4 regions of the Exiguobacterium sp. SH4S7 genome follow, and region 1 is predicted to be linked to each of the others. Evidence: riboswitches for the same ligand, from Rfam matches in the RefSeq annotation. Region 1 holds a riboswitch; each other region holds the start of a gene.
What was found. A riboswitch is a leader RNA that binds a small molecule or an ion and turns the genes downstream of it on or off. The one in region 1 is predicted to bind S-adenosylmethionine.
Positions count from the first base shown of each region.

Region 2: it holds a riboswitch for S-adenosylmethionine, as region 1 does, so the genes downstream of both, EVJ29_RS10035 (aminotransferase class I/II-fold pyridoxal phosphate-dependent enzyme) here and metK (methionine adenosyltransferase) in region 1, are expected to answer to the same signal.
Region 3: it holds a riboswitch for S-adenosylmethionine, as region 1 does, so the genes downstream of both, EVJ29_RS12110 (Na+/H+ antiporter NhaC family protein) here and metK (methionine adenosyltransferase) in region 1, are expected to answer to the same signal.
Region 4: it holds a riboswitch for S-adenosylmethionine, as region 1 does, so the genes downstream of both, mtnK (S-methyl-5-thioribose kinase) here and metK (methionine adenosyltransferase) in region 1, are expected to answer to the same signal.

Region 1 is NZ_SJUT01000001.1:403,019-407,717, reverse strand. Features, by position in the region: gene EVJ29_RS02005 (alpha/beta hydrolase) at 1-264, opposite strand, end outside; gene EVJ29_RS02000 (GNAT family N-acetyltransferase) at 354-824, opposite strand; gene EVJ29_RS01995 (YtxH domain-containing protein) at 989-1,486, shown strand; gene metK (methionine adenosyltransferase) at 1,527-2,735, opposite strand; SAM riboswitch class I at 2,867-2,986, opposite strand; gene pckA (phosphoenolpyruvate carboxykinase (ATP)) at 3,305-4,699, shown strand, end outside.
Region 2 is NZ_SJUT01000004.1:199,972-204,670, forward strand. Features, by position in the region: gene EVJ29_RS10030 (iron-containing alcohol dehydrogenase) at 1-541, opposite strand, end outside; gene EVJ29_RS10035 (aminotransferase class I/II-fold pyridoxal phosphate-dependent enzyme) at 538-1,713, opposite strand; SAM riboswitch class I at 1,790-1,890, opposite strand; gene EVJ29_RS10040 (AI-2E family transporter) at 2,068-3,168, shown strand; gene EVJ29_RS10045 (MDR family MFS transporter) at 3,427-4,671, shown strand.
Region 3 is NZ_SJUT01000006.1:169,649-174,347, forward strand. Features, by position in the region: gene trhO (oxygen-dependent tRNA uridine(34) hydroxylase TrhO) at 1-453, opposite strand, end outside; gene EVJ29_RS12105 (TVP38/TMEM64 family protein) at 677-1,309, shown strand; gene EVJ29_RS12110 (Na+/H+ antiporter NhaC family protein) at 1,346-2,629, opposite strand; SAM riboswitch class I at 2,701-2,796, opposite strand; gene EVJ29_RS12115 (GGDEF domain-containing protein) at 2,895-4,574, opposite strand.
Region 4 is NZ_SJUT01000003.1:273,886-278,584, forward strand. Features, by position in the region: gene mtnA (S-methyl-5-thioribose-1-phosphate isomerase) at 1-708, opposite strand, end outside; gene mtnK (S-methyl-5-thioribose kinase) at 705-1,859, opposite strand; SAM riboswitch class I at 1,941-2,043, opposite strand; SAM riboswitch class I at 2,249-2,351, shown strand; gene EVJ29_RS08150 (2,3-diketo-5-methylthiopentyl-1-phosphate enolase) at 2,423-3,577, shown strand; gene EVJ29_RS08155 (2-hydroxy-3-keto-5-methylthiopentenyl-1-phosphate phosphatase) at 3,574-4,224, shown strand; gene EVJ29_RS08160 (methylthioribulose 1-phosphate dehydratase) at 4,221-4,699, shown strand, end outside.

The DNA.
Region 1 (4,699 bases):
TTGCAGGAGGCGGTTCGTCAAGAGCGCCCCGAGACTGAAGGCGATGACGTGAATTGGTAGTTTGGACTGACTCGCTTCCCGTAGCGTGTTCTTGATCAGCTGTTTATGGTCTTCTGCCGTTAGTCCGACCGTCTGTCCGGTCACGACGAGCACCTCATAGTCGACACTGAGTCGCTGCAAAAATGCTTCGCTGAGTCGGGACGTGAACTGCAACGGGTAAACGATCACGATGACCCCTTTTCGTGATTCTTCTTCATATGTCATGCTGTCACCTCATTATTAGTATGTCTCATCAATTCTAACAAAAAACATCAGCCGCTGACTGATGTTTGAAAGAAAATCCGTCTGGAGTCTTAGCGTGGGTCGTAACGCAAATGGATGAGCTCCATCGGTTGATCGTACACTTCTTCTTGAATTCGGTTCAGTTCGGTGAACGCTTGGTGGCTTAAGAACGCGATCGCCTGCTCGTTCGAACTCTCGACGTACAGCTCGATCGGCTGCGCTTTCCGCTCTTGGAGATGCGTCAGCAGTTCTGCCCCAAGTCCTTGGCGATGGTGAGCCGGATGAAGATAGAGACGAAGCACTTCCCACGTATCACCGCGGTCGATCGCATGGTAAAACCCGATAACGTCTCCTTCGGCCTCACCGACGATGAACAACTGTTCTTTCGCTTCTTCACTCGAACCGATGGCCCGGACGATCTCTTCTTGTTGATAGGCGCGCTCCATCACCTTAGACCGAACGTCATCTGTCACACTGATGGTCGCAAGTGCGATATCTCGAATCGTGGCGGCATCTTCTGGTACGGCTTCCCGCATCTTCATAACAGCTTCCCCCTTTTGGCCAATCTAGTACTATCATTCCCCATCACGTAAAAAATATCCTGCCCTTCTATTACTTTTTCGTGTCGAAATCAAGCAGAACGTTATTTTCTATTTTAACTAGGGTATATGAGTACCAATGCCAACTTACAAAGGAGTGTTTAGACATGGAACCAACATTACAAGACGATCCGCACGCAGCTAACGCTAACAACCCGAATCGCCAATTCGACCAAACCAACTCGGGTGGTCCTAGAATCAACGTCGTGACCGGAATGCTTCTCGGTGCGCTCGTCGGCGGTCTGATCGCCCTACTTAGCTCGTCGAACCGTGAGACGACGAAACAGTCACTCACGAATGCGAAGTCGTCTGTCGGCGGTCTCGTCGACACGATCAAAGAAGATCCGGCCGGTAAAGCGTCTCAAGTCATCGAGCAAGTGAAATCGGCTTCAGGTATGATTCAAGAAGTGTCGACCGATGTGCAAAACGTCTATGAAAAAGTTGTCGGTGAAGTCGACACGGTCAAACAAGACGTGAACAAAGTCGTCGAGACGGCCCAGGAAGCAAAATCAGATTTGCAAGATATTGGCGAGAAAGTCGTCGAGGCGAAAGATACGGCACTTGGCAACGAGAACGCAACAAACGAAAATAAACCACAAGCATAATAAAAAACGACCTTTCTCGCGAAAGGTCGTTTTTTATTGCTTATGCGAAACGTTTTGCGCCTTCTTCAAGCACTGCCGCTTTGTCCGTCTGCTCCCATGGGAGTTCAACGTCTGTGCGACCAAAGTGTCCGTAAGCTGCTGTCTGTCTGTAGATCGGGCGACGAAGGTCGAGCATCTTGATGATGCCGGCCGGACGAAGGTCGAAGTTCTCACGAATGAGTTCAACGAGTTCAGTCTCGCTCAATTTACCAGTGCCGAACGTGTCCACCGCGATTGAAACCGGGTGTGCGACACCGATCGCGTATGCAAGTTGAACTTCCGCTTTGTCAGCAAGTCCAGCTGCCACGAGGTTTTTCGCCACGTAGCGGGCCGCGTATGCTGCCGAACGGTCAACTTTGGTAGGATCTTTACCTGAGAACGCACCACCGCCGTGGCGAGCGTATCCACCGTATGTGTCGACGATGATTTTACGTCCTGTGAGACCTGCATCACCTTGTGGTCCACCGATGACGAAACGGCCAGTCGGGTTGATGAAGTATTTTGTCTCGGCGTCGATGAGTTCAGCCGGGATGACTGCTTCGATCACGTGTTCTTTAAGGTCCGCTTGGATCTGCTCGAGCGTGATGTCTTCTGCGTGTTGCGTCGAGATGACGATCGTATCGATACGGACCGGGTTGTTGTCTTGGTCGTATTCGACAGTTACTTGCGTCTTACCGTCTGGACGAAGGTAAGTGAGCGTTCCGTTTTTGCGGACTTCTGCCAAGCGACGTGACAATTTGTGAGCGAGTGAGATCGGGAGCGGCATGAGTTCAGGTGTCTCGTTCGTTGCATAACCGAACATGAGGCCTTGGTCACCGGCACCGATCGCATCGATTTCTTCGTCAGTCATTTGACCTTCACGAGCTTCGAGCGCTTGGTCGACACCGAGTGCGATGTCTGCCGACTGCTCGTCGATTGCTGTGAGTACAGCACAAGTCTCAGCGTCAAAACCATATTTGGCGCGCGTGTAGCCGATCTCACGAACAGTTTCACGTACAACTTTCGGGATATCCACGTAAGTCGATGTCGTGATTTCACCAGCTACGAGCACGAGACCTGTCGTGACAGACGTCTCAGCCGCAACGCGGGCGTTTGGATCTTCAGCCAAAATTGCATCCAAAATCGCATCTGAGATTTGGTCACAAATTTTATCCGGATGTCCTTCAGTGACGGACTCCGAAGTGAAAAGTCGACGGTTCAAGTTTGACATTTCGAAAAACCTCCTATTAATAAGGGTGATGTGTGGACGGTACTCGTTCCCCTTACGCGTTGCTTTGGGACGGTAATGAAAAAAACCTTTCGCCACGTTCAATGGGAAAGGTTGAATCGTTCTTCCTTACCCTCTTATCGTTCGAAGCTGTCGCTTCGCTTCAGGATAGCACCTTTTCCGAAAAAGACTACAGGATCGGACGGTTGCTGGGCTTCGTAGGGCCTTGTTCCCTCCACCGCTCAGAATAAGAGTATCCGTTACGAACACCATCATATAAATGCCATACCGTTCTGTCAAGCGTATCCGCTTAATTTGTAAATTTCTTCGTAATCACGGAAATCATTTATGTTTGTGAAATATCAAACATTTTTTTGACGGTTTCCGTTTTTTCACTCCCCGCTTATACAGAATATGTTAGAATGTCTTTGTAAGAAAGCGCTTACTTTAAAGGGTAAAGAAATGCTTGTTTTTGATTAGTGTGTCACATATAATAAAAAGTGTCATACTAATTAATCGCGGAAGTATGCGGATTTCATCCACATCTATTTAGGGGAAAGGTGGGATTCAGGATGGCGACTACGCTCCTGAAAATCGAAGAATTAATTAAGGGTGCCGATGTATTACGGAACTTAACGGTTCCAGAACTGGTGGAAGAAGCCATTCGTAACGGTGAAGGCGTACTGACGAAAGACGGGGCTTTATCGGTCAGTACAGGGAAATTCACAGGGCGGTCACCGAAAGACAAATTCGTCGTCCAAGATGAAGTCAGCAACTCGTTAGTGGACTGGGGTCCGGTCAATCAGCCGATCGCAGAAGACAAGTTCACCGCTCTTCTCGACAAAGTCCTCACTCATCTCGAGACGAAACAGAAGCTGTATTATCTCGAAGCTTCGGCTGGAGCAGATGAGCACTACACGCTACCGGTACGCGCCATCACCGAGTATGCGTGGCACAGCTTGTTCGCGAAGCAGTTGTTCTTGCGAGAGTGGCCGACGAGAGCTGCGTTTGACCCATTCACGGTCATTTATGCACCGAGCTACAAGGCCGACCCAACAGTTGACGGGACGAACTCAGAAACGTTTATCCTCGTCTCGTTCGCCAAACGTACCATTCTGATCGGGGGAACAGAATACGGCGGCGAAATTAAAAAATCGATTTTCTCGGTCATGAACTTCCTATTACCTGAACAGCACGTCTTGTCGATGCATTGCTCGGCCAACGTCTCGGACGCCGGGGAGACGGCGCTCTTCTTCGGACTATCGGGCACGGGCAAGACGACGCTCTCGGCCGATACGGAACGTCATCTCATCGGTGACGATGAGCACGGTTGGTCGCCAGACGGCATCTTCAATATCGAAGGCGGTTGCTACGCCAAGACGATCAACTTGTCACGTGAGAACGAGCCGCAAATTTATGACGCTATCCGTTTCGGATCGTTGATCGAAAACGTCGTCTTGAACGAAGACCGCTCAGCCGACTACAAAAACATCTCGCTCACCGAGAATACGCGAGCAGCTTATCCGATTCAATACATCGATAACGCGATGCTCCCTTCACGGGCCGGTCACCCGAACACGATCGTCTTCTTGACGGCCGATGCTTACGGGGTGCTCCCGCCGATCAGCAAGTTGACGAAAGAGCAGGCGATGTATCACTTCCTATCCGGCTACACGTCAAAACTAGCCGGCACGGAGCGCGGCGTGACTGAGCCACAAGCAACGTTCTCGACTTGCTTCGGCTCACCGTTCTTGCCGCTCGCCCCGGAACGGTACGCCGACATGCTCGGTAAGTTGATCGAGCAGCATAACGTCGACGTCTACCTCGTCAACACGGGTTGGACCGGCGGGGCTTACGGTGAAGGGTCACGTATGAAGCTCAGCTACACACGGGCCATGGTGAACGCCGCAATCAACGGTCAATTGCGTGACGTCGACACTGTGAAGCACGACATCTTCAACGTCGAC
Region 2 (4,699 bases), on a different contig from region 1:
TATTGACGCCGGCATCAGGCGAACTGTCGCCGCTCAAATAGCGGGCCTCGTAAAACTTGGCGACCGTGTCGATGACGCCGGCCCGGAAGTAGTCGTACGGCGAGTCGGTCACGACCCTTGCGTCGACGATGACCCGCTCGATGACGACGCGAAACACGTCGTAGCGGTCATAGGTGCCGTGCTCGTCATAGATGACGCTGAGCGGTGTGAAGGCGGCACAGTTCGAGGCGAGCGTCGGGATGACGATCAGCGGGACACCTTGCCGGTAAGCGACGAGTTTCGCCGTGTCGACGAGCTTGCCCCCACCGACGGCAAGGAGGACGTCCGCATCCTTCAAACGGAGCCGTTCGACCTCGGCGTCCGTGCATTCGCCACGGAACAGCGATGTCGGATAGGCAGTGATCGCTGGCAGGACACGCTTGACGACGTCAAAACCGTTCTGCCCGCGCAGCACGTGAGCACGACGGCCAGCGATCAATTCATCGAGCCGCTCGAGCCCGTCATCCGCATGGTCGTACTCGAGCACGGCTTGGCGGATCATGCCCGGACCTCTTCATACGTCGCGAACAGTTTCTCGATCCGCTCGACGGCCTCGTCGATCTTCGGCTCGGCGGAGACGAGCCCGAACCGGACGTACCGCTCGCCTTCTGAGCCGAAGAAATAGCCCGGCGTCACGGCGACCCCTGCCTCGTGGAGCAGCTTATGCGAGAACGATTTTGCGTCCCCGTCCGGCACTTTCGCCCAGACGAAGAACGAGCCACTCGGGGCCGTGATGTCCCATCCGGCCTGACGTAACCCGTCGACGAGCCGGTCGCGGCGGGCCTCATACAACCGTGACAAGTCGTCCCGGAGCGAACGTGGCGACTCGAGCGCGGCGATGGCCGCCTCTTGGATGGCCGAGAACACACTCACATGGACGTGGTCTTGATACGTGTTGATCGCCTCGATGATGTCGCGGTTGCCGACGGCGAAAGCGACCCGCCAGCCGGACATGTTGAACGCCTTCGACATCGTATACACCTCGATGCCGATGTCTTTCGCACCCGGCGTCTGCAGGAAGCTCGGCGGGACGTGCCCGTCGAAACCGATGCTGCCGTACGCGAAGTCGTGGACGACCATGAGGTCATGCTTATTCGCGAACCGGACCGTGTCGTCAAAGAACGCGGGCGACGCGACGGCGCCGGTCGGATTGCTCGGGTAGTTCAAATACATGAGTCGCGCTCCCTGCGGATCGAGCGTCTCGTAATCAGGAAGATAGCCGTTCTCTTCCCGGAGGACGAGGTCGTGGACGACCGCACCGGCGAGACGCGCCCCCGAGATGTAGTCCGGGTAGCCCGGGTTCGGGAGCAACATGCCGTCACCTGGCTCGAGCACACATTGCGGGAGCGTGATGAGTCCCGACTTGCTGCCGATCAAGATGGCCACTTCGGTCTCGGCATCGAGCGCGACGCCGTATTCGGTCTGGTAGAACGTCGCGACCGCTTGCTTCAGGCGCGTCTGTCCCCGGAACGGTCCGTATTGGTGTGTCGCCGGGTCGAGCAGGGCCGTCTGCAACGCCTCACAGATCGGGGCCGGTGTCGGCAAGTCGGGCGTTCCTTGGCCAAGCCGGATGACCTCGCGGCCTGAACGCTCGAGTGCGGCGACTTCAGCGGCGAGTCCGACGAAATGCTGGGGTGGTAACGTTTTAAGTAACTTCGAGCGTCTGTCTGTCATGAATAGTCCTCCTATGCAAAAACACCCCTTTCCGAGGAAAGGGGTGTCGAGATACGGACGTATTCAAACAACCACCTTTCCATCTCTCAAGGTCACCTTGCTGGAATTAGCACAGTATTGAAACAATCTGTTGCTGAAGCTTCATCGGGCCAGTCCCTCCGCTTCTCTTGATAGAAAGTGTTTTTATATGCAATTGATAATTTCTGTAATATGTCATTTAGTAAACCAAACGTTACCAACCTTGTCAATCCTTATTTCAAAAATTCCTTACCGCTATTGAATCCCGGTAAAAAAACGTTCATAGTAAAAGGTGAACGTTATTCTGCAAAATTTACAGCATGAGGGGATAGACCATTGGAACTAAACCGTCAATTGATATGGAAGTTAAGCGTGATCGGGCTGATTCTGCTCGTCCTATGGAAAGTCATCAGCGAGCCGGACACGATCTCTCGGGTCATGCAGTATGCGTTTCAGCTGTTGACGCCGATCATCATGGGGATCGCCATCGCGCTGCTCCTCAACACCGTCCTATCCTATATAGAAGAGCGGTTCCACTTGAAGCGCTACCAAGGCTTGTTGATCGTCTACGTCACGTTCATCGGGATCCTTGTCGTGTCAGCGGTGACGCTGTTCCCTCGCATCTATTCGAGCGTCGCGTCTCTCATCGAGGAGCTCCCGTTTTATATTCGCCAAATCGATGGCTTTCTCGGGCAGCTGAAAACGTATGTCGAGGAGTATAATGCGACGATCGCCCAAGCGATCGATTTTAACCGGTTCGAGGAACGGTATTCCGGATGGGTCGAGACGGCCGTCGTGTCTTCGGTCGGTTACGTGTCGAGCTTCACGATGACGTTGATCAACTTGTTGATCGGGATCGTCATCTCGATCTACTTGTTGAAAGACAAGGAAGTGTTCGCCCGGATGTTCAAGCGTCTACTGTACGCGATGTTCCCGGTCGCCTCGGCGAAGACGACGATCGACATCTTCCAAGAGATGGACTATATCTTTAAACGCTACATCATCGGAAAGTCGCTCGACTGTCTCATCATCGGCGTGATGGCCGTCATCGGGCTCTTGATCATCGGCGCGCCGTACGCGCTCTTGCTCGGTGTCATCATCGGGGTGCTGAACTTCATCCCATACGTCGGGCCGCTCTTAGGGATGATCCCGGCGTTCATCATCACCTACTTCTACGACCCGTTCACGGCCCTGCTCGTCTTGTTGTTCATCTTCTTGCTGCAACAGTTCGACGGACTTTGGCTCGGCCCGAAAATTCTCGGCGACAGCGTCGGGATCACCCCGTTCTGGGTCATCACATCGATCATCATCGGGGGGAGCCTGTTCGGCCTCGTCGGGATGTTCATCAGCGTACCCGTGACCGCGATGATTCAAGTCGTCTTGTCCCGGTTGATCGATTATCGGCTCACCCGCAAGAATTTAAATGAACTGTTATGACGCAAGTCAAAATATGTTGACACATTTCAAGAATCTGTCATACAGTTGAAACGAAGAGTAAACTTTCAGAAAGGAGGACCCGCCATGTCAGTCATGACGCAGCCACATCGTATCCAATTTCATACTGACAGGTCGGGGTCTTCCGTTTCATGAACTGAAGTCACCCGCCTGTCTTCCGAGGCGTGCATAAGCAAGTAGGGACGAGTATGCCTCCGTGCATCCTTCGTCCCTTTTATTTTGTAGAAGCAGGTGAAACGCATGATTCAATCACTCAAACGGCTCGACCGTAACATTTGGATTCGCTTCCTCGGCGAGACGATCACCGGTGTCATGATGTTCATGATCGCCCCGTTCCTCGTCCTCTATTACAGCGACAAGCTCGACAGCTACGTCCAAGTCGGCGTCATCTTAGCGACCGGACCGATCATGGCGCTCATCGGCTCGGTCGTCGGCGGACGTCTCGCCGACTTATACGGTCGAAAACCGGTCATGATGACCGCCATCCTCGGTGATGCGGTCGCGCTCATCGGTTTCGCTTTCGCGGAAACGTTTTGGCCGCTGCTCCTTTTGAACGCCATGCTCGGTTTGACGAACTCGCTGTTCCACCCGGCAGCGAGCGCGATGGTCGCCGACGTGACCGAGCCGGAACAGATGAACGAGGCGTTCGGTCTCTTACGGATGGGGCATAATATCGGGGCGGCGTTCGGTCCCCTGCTCGGCAGTGCCGTCTTGTTCATCGACCGACAGTACATCTTCTTCACGGCAGCGTTCGTCTTCGCCTTGTACGCGCTCGTTCTCGGACGTTTCATCCGCGAGTCGCTCCCAGAGACGACCGAAGCGGAGACACCGTCGAACCGTGACGTCTTACGCGTCTTTTACAACGACAAAGTCTTTCTCGTCTTCATCTTCGCCGGCGTCTTCATCTCGATGGGCTTCTCGCTGATCGAGAGCATGTTGCCGCTGTTCTTGAAAGAGTCGATGCCGTCGTTCACCGACCGCGAGAACCCGTTCGCCTATCTGCTCGCCTTGAACGGCATCATGGTCGTCTTGTTCCAATTCCCGATCGCCTCAAAACTCGGGCGCAAACCGTTCGGCAACGTCATGCTGGTCGGGGCGACGATTTTCGGGATCGGGATGATGTTGATTGCGGTCGTGCCGCGGCTCCTCTATACGCTCGGTACCCCGTACCTCGTCCTCGTCGGTATCCTGCTCGCCGTATACGCGTTCTATACGCTCGGCGAGATGATCATGTCGCCCGTCCAACAGACGTTCATCGCCATGATCGCCCCCGAGAACATGCGCGGTGCCTATAACGGGGCCGCCAGCATCCAATGGTTGATCGGCGGCGTGACCGCACCGCTCATGGCCAGCCTGTTCCTCGACCAACGCGCCGGGCACATCGCCCTCATCCTTGTCGGGGCGGCAAGTTGTTTGTCGGGTCTCATCTATTGGCGTCTCGGGAGATATGTTAGCGCTGAAGAAGCCAGGCAAAAGACCGCTTAATTGTTCAATCCACCTAAAACAACTTGGT
Region 3 (4,699 bases), on a different contig from region 1:
TTTGATCGCATTTTTGAAGTGACCAAGATCGTACTCGTAGTTGTTACGAACGTCGAGGATGACGACATCATCGCGATTCATCATCTCTTTCCATTCTTCCGGTTCGAGATACGCACCGTGTTGTTTAGGCACGTCGAACTCGCCATCAAAGCGCCACGTCACGAGCTCTTGTTTGTGACGGACAAAGATTTTCTTGAAAGCATGCTCTTCGACTTCATCGATTTTGAACTCGATGTCGCTGAAGTATGGATCGGCTTTCAAGTCGTTCATGTACTGTTCGGTTTGTTCCCAAGTGCCCGAGCACGTCCCGTTGATTCCTTCGGAAGAAATCAAGATACGTCCTTTGATCCCGAGGTCCTTACAATACTTGAGGTGTTGTTGTGTCAGTGTTTCTGGGTCCTCGATGTTGACGTACTTATAGTACAGTAAGACCCGCATTGGTTTTGTTTCCATGTTATTGCTCCCCTGTGTTCAGTTTTTTGCAGGAAAACGAACGTTGGGTTGTGTCGTTCGACGAATGAACTTGCCTGCAACCACAAGTCCATTATTATATGATAGATATCACAGTGAAATTTCGCAAATACTTTTTATTTTTTTTTGAGGAGGGCAGGGGGATGCGTCCTCTTGAACGAATTCGGGTAAAAGGTAGTAACGAAAGCCGAAGGTGGAAACTGAAATGCTCACATCACTCCAACAATATATATTGAACATCATCGAATGGCTCCAAGGACTGCCGGGAGGTCCTTGGGCTGGACTCGGGGCCCCGTTCCTGGAAGCGATTTTCCCGTTCCTCCCGCTCGTCTTGATCATCTCGGCGAACGCGGCCACGTATGGCTTCTGGCTCGGTGTGCTCTTATCGTGGATCGGCAGTTTGGCAGGGACGCTCCTCGTGTTCGCCGCCGTCCGATACGTGTTCCGCAAACCGATGACGCGTTGGCTCGAAAAACATAAACAGGGTGTCTATTGGCTCGATCGCATCAACCATATGAGTCCAATCTCGCTCGGATTCTTATATTCGTTGCCGTTCATCCCGGTCAGTTTGATCACGTACTTACTCGCCTTGATTCAAATGCCGCTCCGGACGTTCGTATTGGCGGCCGGATTCGGGAAACTGCTCGTCGTCGTCATCTTCTCGGTCATCGGTGATCAGTGGCAAGAGTTCATCCAAAGCCCGTTCCGCTTGTCGATGCTCGGCTTGCTCTTGCTCGTATTGTGGGCGATCAGCCGGGGTCTCGAAGAACTTCTCAAACGGCGCGCTTTCAAAAAACGGAACGAAGAGCTCAAACGTAAACGTGAAGCGAGAACATAAAAATCCTCGAAGGCGACCGCCTTCGAGGATTTTTGCTTAGTTGGTTTTTTTGAAACGTGGGAAGTTGAAGACGATCGCCAAGCCTCCGCAAATGAACAGGAGGAACGGATAGAACATATACGGGACGAGGGCGGGGGACGCCGTGTTCGTCAACTCGGCGGCGATGAGGAGCTGCGCCCCGTAAGGCAGAAGTCCTTGTACCCCGCACGAGAAGATGTCGAGTACGCTCGCTGACTTTTTCCGTTCGATGTCATACGTATCGGCGATATTCGCGGCAAGCGGGCCTGCTACGAGAATCGAGATCGTATTGTTCGCCGTCGCGACGTTCGTCGCACTGACGAGCCCGGCGATGCTCCATTCCGCACCAGCCCGGCGTTGAATCCGTGACGTGAGTGCGTCTCGTAAATAGGTGAGTCCACCGTTATGCGAGATGAGTCCGACGAGTCCGCCCATGAATAACGTCAAGAGCGAGATCTCGGCCATGCCCATCATGCCGTCGGCCATCGCCGTGACGTAAGACGTGACGGCCAAGCTTCCGTCAATCAGCCCGATGATGCCAGCGAGCGCGATGCCGCCGAGCAAAACGAGGATGACGTTCAGTCCGGTCAAGGCGAGGACGATGACGGCGAGATACGGAATCAACTTGTACCATTCGAACGCGGCCACTTCAATCGTCGACTCTCCGCTTGAGAGAACGGCTAACAGGACGGTCGTGATGATTGCGGCCGGGAGCACGATCCAAAAGTTGGTCCGGAACTTGTCGCGCATGTTCGTCCGTTGTGTCCGGACGGCGGCGATCGTCGTATCCGAGATGAACGACAAATTGTCTCCGAACATGGCCCCGCCGACAACGGCCGCGGCCGCGATCGCGATATTGACCCCGCTCTCTTGATGGATGCCGAGCGCGATCGGGGCGAGCGCGGCAATCGTACCGGTCGATGTGCCCATCGCCATCGAGATGAAAGCGGCGATGACGAACAGTCCGCTCAGTAAGAGTGACGGTGGCAGGAACGTCAAGGCCGCATTGACCGTCGCGTCAATCGCACCGATTGCACCGGCGACGCTCGAGAACGCACCGGCGAGCAGGAAGATGAATATCATGATCAAGATGCCTGGATTACCGGCACCTTGGGCGATGCGCTCAACGGTCTGAGTGACGCTTCCTTTCGTCATCATCGCAGCGACAATTAAAGCGATCAACGCCGCGATCAGCACCGGGAACTTGTAAAAGTCGCCATAATAAATACCCGCCCCGATGAAGAAGACGAGGAAGACGAGCAAGGGCAAGAGTGCCCATTTGTTAGCTGTTGGTTGTTCCAATCGATTCACCTCATTTCATAGAGTAGAAAAAAAGAGCCTTCCGAAAAAGGCTCTCTCTGTAAGAGACACCCTTTTCATCTTTCGAGCAGAACGCTCGCTGGATTTGGCACAGGTTACCCGCTGCCGAGACATCTAAGGGCCAGTCCCTCCGTCTCTCTTGATAAAAAGTCGTCATGATGTAGTTGTTAGACACGTTTCCTAACGTACCTGTTTCAAATCGGGTTGTCAACAGAAATCCCCCTGCGCCAGTGGACGCGGGGGGAAGTCATGTCGTCAAAAAGTTGTAATGGGCGACGCGGTTACGACCGGCGTACTTGCCGCCGACGTAAAGGGCCCGGTCAGCGTTACGAATCGTATCATCAAGCCGTTTGTCGCCGAACGCTTGAATCGTATCGACACCGATCGAGGCGGTCACGGGAATATCGACCCCATCGACACGGAACGGCTTATCTTCAATCTTCTGCCGAATCCGTTCGGCGATATCGACGGCTTGGTCGACGTCGCAATGATTGAGCAGCAAGATGAACTCCTCGCCCCCGTAACGGGCCGCAAAGTCATCGGTCCGGAGCATTTGCCGGATTCGCCGCCCGAACTCTTGGAGCACGCTGTCTCCGACTTGGTGACCGTGCGTGTCATTGATTTTTTTAAAGAAGTCGATGTCGAGCATCGCGACCGAGATCGGGTACATCGAGCCGTCCGAGATTTGTTGAATCCCATACTCGTAGAACGCGCGCGCATTGGCGAGCAGCGTCAAGCTATCGGTGCGGCTTTCCGTGTATAGGCGGTCGCGTTCGTGGCATCGGCTGATCGTTCGGTTGAACGATTTCAACAGTTTTACCATCTCGTTTTGAATGATGGGCGGATAGCCATAGACGTGTTCACCGATCATGACGATACGTGTGCGAATCCCGTCAATCTCTTCTGACTGGACCGAGATGAAGCTGTGGTAATCGTCATGAAACGCATCTGACAACGCTGCGTCCCATTCGAAGCGCATCTCATAATCGACAGACTTGGCGTGTGGATGGCGCGCTTCCATCAAGTCGAAGACGAGCGGACGGTCGATCGGCTGTCGCGTCAACAAATCGAAATAGAGCGTTCGGTCGAACAGGACGAACTCGACAAACCCTTTATCATATTGGTTGAGGCGCTCACATTGACTCAAGAACACTTCAATCGCCTGGGCCTCGCTTTGAGACAGGGAGACGGCCTCTTTCGCTTCATCGTACTGTTCGATCAATGACTTGAACGCGTCTTGGCGCCCTTTTTGAATCATCAACCGCTTAATAAAGAACGTGAGGGCGGCCGCGATGCTGCTGACGACGAGCAAGTTCGTCTCACGGAAGAACGACGCGGCGAAGATGAAGACCAAACTGACGATGTATGTGTAAAACGCGATGCTCAAAAAATCACGGACCGGGATATCGACGCGGAACCACCAGCCGACCTGATACTTCTGGACGACCGTGTTCAAAATGATGGCAATGATCAGACCGACGAGCGGAACGAACGAATCCTGCGAATAGAAGCCAAGACCAGTTTCACCTCCGAGGGCCAAGTAAACACTTGCCGGGATGGCGATTTCTAAAAATGACGTGATCGCGTTCCAAGGATAAGTGAACCGAAAGCGGCGGAGCGCGACGCGCGGTTTTAGGTTGGCGAACTGAAAGACGAGAAGTCCGATTTGGTTGACGAGGAGCGCCGTCTCAAAATCAAAGAATAAAAAGATGATGAGGACGATGCTTTCTGAAAACGTGAAATAAATGCCTTTTCGTTCAATCGAGTCCATTTGGAAAATGACGACGAGCAGCGCGATCAAGATGAACGGAAGCGGCTCGATCGCCGGAATATCAAGAACACCGGTTGTAAACAAGGTGATGGTCAGTAAAACGATCAAACTCCAAATGCTCCAACCGAGGACGGACATTTTGCGAAAATGATTCATAGTTCCCTCCTGTGTGGGAAAAGTCTTCTCATATGTATGGTAGGAGATTCGGCACGGTTGCGCCCAAGTCCTGCCTATTCATCATAATGGCTGAATTCTAGCATTGAGTCTACATCAAATATCCT
Region 4 (4,699 bases), on a different contig from region 1:
GATGCGGTCAGCGCCGACGATGATGGCGTCGACCCCTTTCGCCTGAATCGTCCAAGCGGCCATATTGTCGGTGATGAGCGTGACGTCGATGTCGGCCTGGTCGAGTTCCCAGACGGTCAGGCGTGCCCCTTGGAGGAGCGGCCGCGTCTCACAAGCGAAGACGTTAAACGCGATACCTCGCTCTTTCCCGACGTAAAACGGAGCGAGCGCAGTCCCGTAACGCGACGTCGCGATCGCCCCGGCGTTACAGATCGTTAAGACGTTCCCCCCTGCTGGCAGCACCGTGAGCGCATGCTCCCCGATGGCCCGATACGTGTCGACGTCTCGCTCGAACAGCGCGATGGCCCGATGTTTGATGTCAGTCGCGATCCTTTCAAAGTCGTCTCCGACGTTGAATCCGAGAAGCGACTCGATCACGTTTTGCAGATTGACCGCCGTCGGACGGGTCGCGATCAACCGACGGCCGACGAGGTCGAGCCGGCGTGTGAAGTCCGGGTCATCTTGAAGCCGGACCGCTTCTTTCGCGAGCACGAATGCGCCGAAATAGGCGATGGCCGGCGCGCCTCGGACTTGTAACGTCTCGATGGCGTGCTCCGCCTGTTCGAGCGTCGCGATCGTCACGTACCGCTCCTCATGGGGCAGTAACGTTTGGTCTAAAATGACGAGCTCGTCCCGGTTCGGGTCGAAGCGAATGTTTTGGACTGTCATACGCGTACCCCCGCTAACAGCGTCACTAAATCATCGATCGAACGGATATCGTGGCGCTGTTTAATGAGCGTCGTGCCGAGCGTGAGCGCTTCCCGTTTCCGCTCGAGCCGGACCGTTTCCGGTAACGTCTCGAGGTCATTGACTCCTGCGAGGCCGATGGCGCGGCGAATCAGTTCGCATCCGGCATAGCCGATCGTGTCGCTAAAGATGGTTTGAAGTAGCTCATCGACGAATCCGTCCGTGTTGAACGGTTCGACCGCCGTCTCAAACTTCGTCCGGAACGTCTTCTCAAACGTCTCCCATACCGTCAATACGTCCGTGAACCGTTCGAACCGTTTGAGTGGGTCATGGAACGTCGATAGCGTCAAATGGGCGACGATTTGCCCGATGTCAAAGCCGAACGGTCCATAAAAAGCGAACTCCGGATCGATGACTTTCGTCTCTTGTTGCGTCGCGAAGATGCTGCCTGTATGTAAGTCCCCGTGCAAGAGCGCGTCGTGTTTCGTGACGAAACCGACTTTCAGTTTCGTGACCTCCACTTTCAATTTCTGGTCACGCCAAAGCGCTTCGACGTCCTGACGGAGCGCGGTTTCGATGTTGTTCGATTCGGCATCTTTGTACGGATCGGTGAAGATCAGTTTTTCAGTGATATCGCATAGTTCCGGGTTGTAATAATCCCGTTCTTTCCGCTTCTTCTCAATCGGGCCGGCCGCATAGTCGGACGTCTCAAACAACGTCTGTCCTAAAAACTCACCGATGTGACGGGCAAGTTCAGGATACGTTTTCCCTTCCAAATAGCCCGTCCGGACGATATCAAAGTCGGACAAGTCTTCTAAAATCGTGTAGGCGAGCGTCCGGTCACTGCCGAGAACGACCGGGACGAAACGCGGGACGACGCTGGCGAATTCGCGCAACGCGAGCTGCTCGATCCACGCCCGTTCAAGTGTGAGCGGCCAACTCTCGCCGACGACTTTCGCATACGGTAGCGCCTGCTTGACGATGAGGCTCGTTTCGCCTTGACGGATGCGGAAGACGAGGTTCAAGTTGCCGTCCCCGATCTCCTCGCAATGCGCGATGCCCCCATCTTCGAGTAACCCTAACGTTCTGACGTGCTCGACGACTGTCTGTTCTGTAAATGGTTGATAAGCCATGTCTGTTTCCCCTTTCGGTATATTCCCCACAAAAAAAGCCCCTTTCTCCGCGAGAAAGAGGCACAGCCGTAACGGTTGTTCCTCTCATCTGTCAGACGTATGTCTGGTGGATGTAGCACCGTGCCTACTGGTCGGTTGCTGCGGCGTCATCGGGCCAATTCCCTCTGCCAACTCGCGATAAGAGTGTCGTATTCGATTGTGTGAACTTGTTGTGATGAATAATACGGACTCGACCCCACCTTTGTCAACGGCAATTTGCTGGAGCAACGGTCACTTTTTTTATGCATATATGGTAACAACGAACTCAAACTTTTTTTCTCAAAAAAAGGAATTGACGAACCGGATATTGTGTGACAAAATTCAATTAAATTTCACAACTTCAAAATACATTCTTATCAAGAGCAGACGGAGGGGACAAGCCCGATGATGTCGCAGCAACCGACCCGATTGGGCACGGTGCTAATTCTTGCAGCGTAAGCTGAGAGATAAGAGTTCATTTTTTTATGATGACCTCTTGCCTCGGCATGGGGTCATTTTTTGTTTGACCGGAAGGAGGAACGAACATGAGTATTACTGCCACATATGAAATCAGCCGGACGGACCGCGTCGCGACTGTCGCCGAGAAAATCGCCCTCGAACTGACCGTCGGCACGTGGACGGAACTGCCTCACCTAGAGCAAGAACAATTAAAGGCGTATCGGGGCGAGATCGTCTCAACGACGCATACGGAAACGACGAGCCGCTTCACAATCCGTTATCCGCTCCATAACGTCACGCCCGACTTCTCATCCATCTTGACGACGACGTTCGGGAAATTATCGCTCGATGACTCGGTACGCTTGATCGACTTAACGTTACCCGAAACGCTTGCATCTGAATTCCCCGGAGCAAAGTTCGGTGTTCAAGGCGTTCGTGAGTTGCTCGACGTCCATGATCGCCCGCTCGTCATGAGCATCTTTAAAGGGATCATCGGCCGTGATTTACGCTTCTTAGAACAGCAACTTCGAGACCAGCTCGCCGGCGGCATCGACATCGTCAAAGATGATGAAATCCTATACGACAACCCGCTCACTCCGTCGCTTGAACGAGCTAAAATCGGAGCGGCCGTCATCCAAGAACAGTTCGAAACGACCGGGAAACGTTCGCTCTATGCCATCACGCTCAGCGGTCCGGTGTTCGGGCTGCGTGACCAAGCGCTCCGCTTGATCGAGGCGGGCGCGACGGCACTGTTGTTCAACGTCTATACATACGGGCTCGACACACTCCGCGAACTCGCGAGCGATCCAACAATTAACGTCCCGATTTTGGCGCACCCGGCGTTCGCCGGCGCCTTGACCGGCTCGATCAGCCACTCGCTCTTGCTCGGAAAATTGATCCGCCTCGCGGGGGCCGACTTGACGCTGTTCCCGTCCCCATACGGTTCACTTGCGACACCATCCGATGAGGCGTTCGCGATTCGGGATAGCAGTGCTCGGCCGCACTGGGCGAAGCCGATTCTACCGGTCCCGTCGGCCGGCATCCATCCGGGGCTCGTCCCGGACATCATCCGTGATTTCGGCACAGACGTCGTCATCAACGCCGGCGGCGGCATCCACGGTCACCCAGACGGCGCGGCCGCCGGGGCCCGGGCGTTCCGACAAGCGATTGAGCAAGTATTGGGCGTGGCGAGCCAGACGAACGAGCTCGAGGCCGCGTTAAAGGCGTGGTCAAAACAATGACGATTCACATCTTGTGTGACTTCGATGGGACGATCACGGCCGAGGACAACATCATCGCTTTGATGCGGGCGTTCGCACCGCCCGAATGGCACGCGCTCAAAGACGATGTGCTCGCTCAAGACATCTCGATCCGCTCCGGGGTCGGGCAGATGTTCCAGCTGTTGCCGAGCGCTGACGCTTCGGCGTACCGTGACTACTTGCTGGACCGCATCACCTTGCGCCCAGGTTTCCCAGCATTTTTGGAAGAGATCCGAGAACATGGCTGGAAGTTCGACGTCGTCAGCGGCGGCATGGACTTTTTCGTGCACCCGATCTTGCAAGACCACGTCGCGCCGGACCACATCTACTGTAACGTCGCCGACTTCTCAGGCGAGACGGTACGCGTCGACTGGCCCTACGCCTGTGACGCGCATTGCACGAATGATTGTGGTTGCTGCAAACCGACAATCGCCCGGACGATCGTCGATCCCGTTGATCGCTTGATCGTCATCGGTGACTCGGTGACCGACTTCGAGATCGCCAAACGGGCCGATTTCGTCTACGCCCGTGGGCAACTCATCACGCTCTGTGAAGCAGAAGGCATCGCCTACGCCCCGTTCGAGACGTTCGACGACATCACCCATCACATGAAGGAGGTGCACGTATGAGCGTGACCGCACGTTGGCTTGAACTCGCCGACATTAAAGACGAACTCGCCGCGCGCGACTGGTTCCCCGGAACGAGTGGCAATTTGGCGATTCGTGTCTCCGACGACCCGCTGACCTTCCTCGTCACGGCGAGCGGACGCGATAAACGAAAACGGACCGCGGACGATTTCGTCCTCGTCGACGCGGCCGGCAGGTTACTTGGCGAACAAACTGGTAAACCGTCCGCTGAGACGCTGTTACACGTCGAGGTGTTCAACAAGACCGCGGCGGCGTGTTCACTCCACGTACATACGGTCGACAACAACGTCATCTCCGAGCTCCATGCCGTGAACGGTGAGGTCGTCTTCACGGGGCAAGAGATCATCAAGGCACTCGGGTATTGGGAAGAGGACGCGGTCGTCCGGGTCCCAATCATCGACAATCATGCCGACATCCCGACGCTCGCGGCCGCCTTCGCGCCTCACGTCCATTCAAG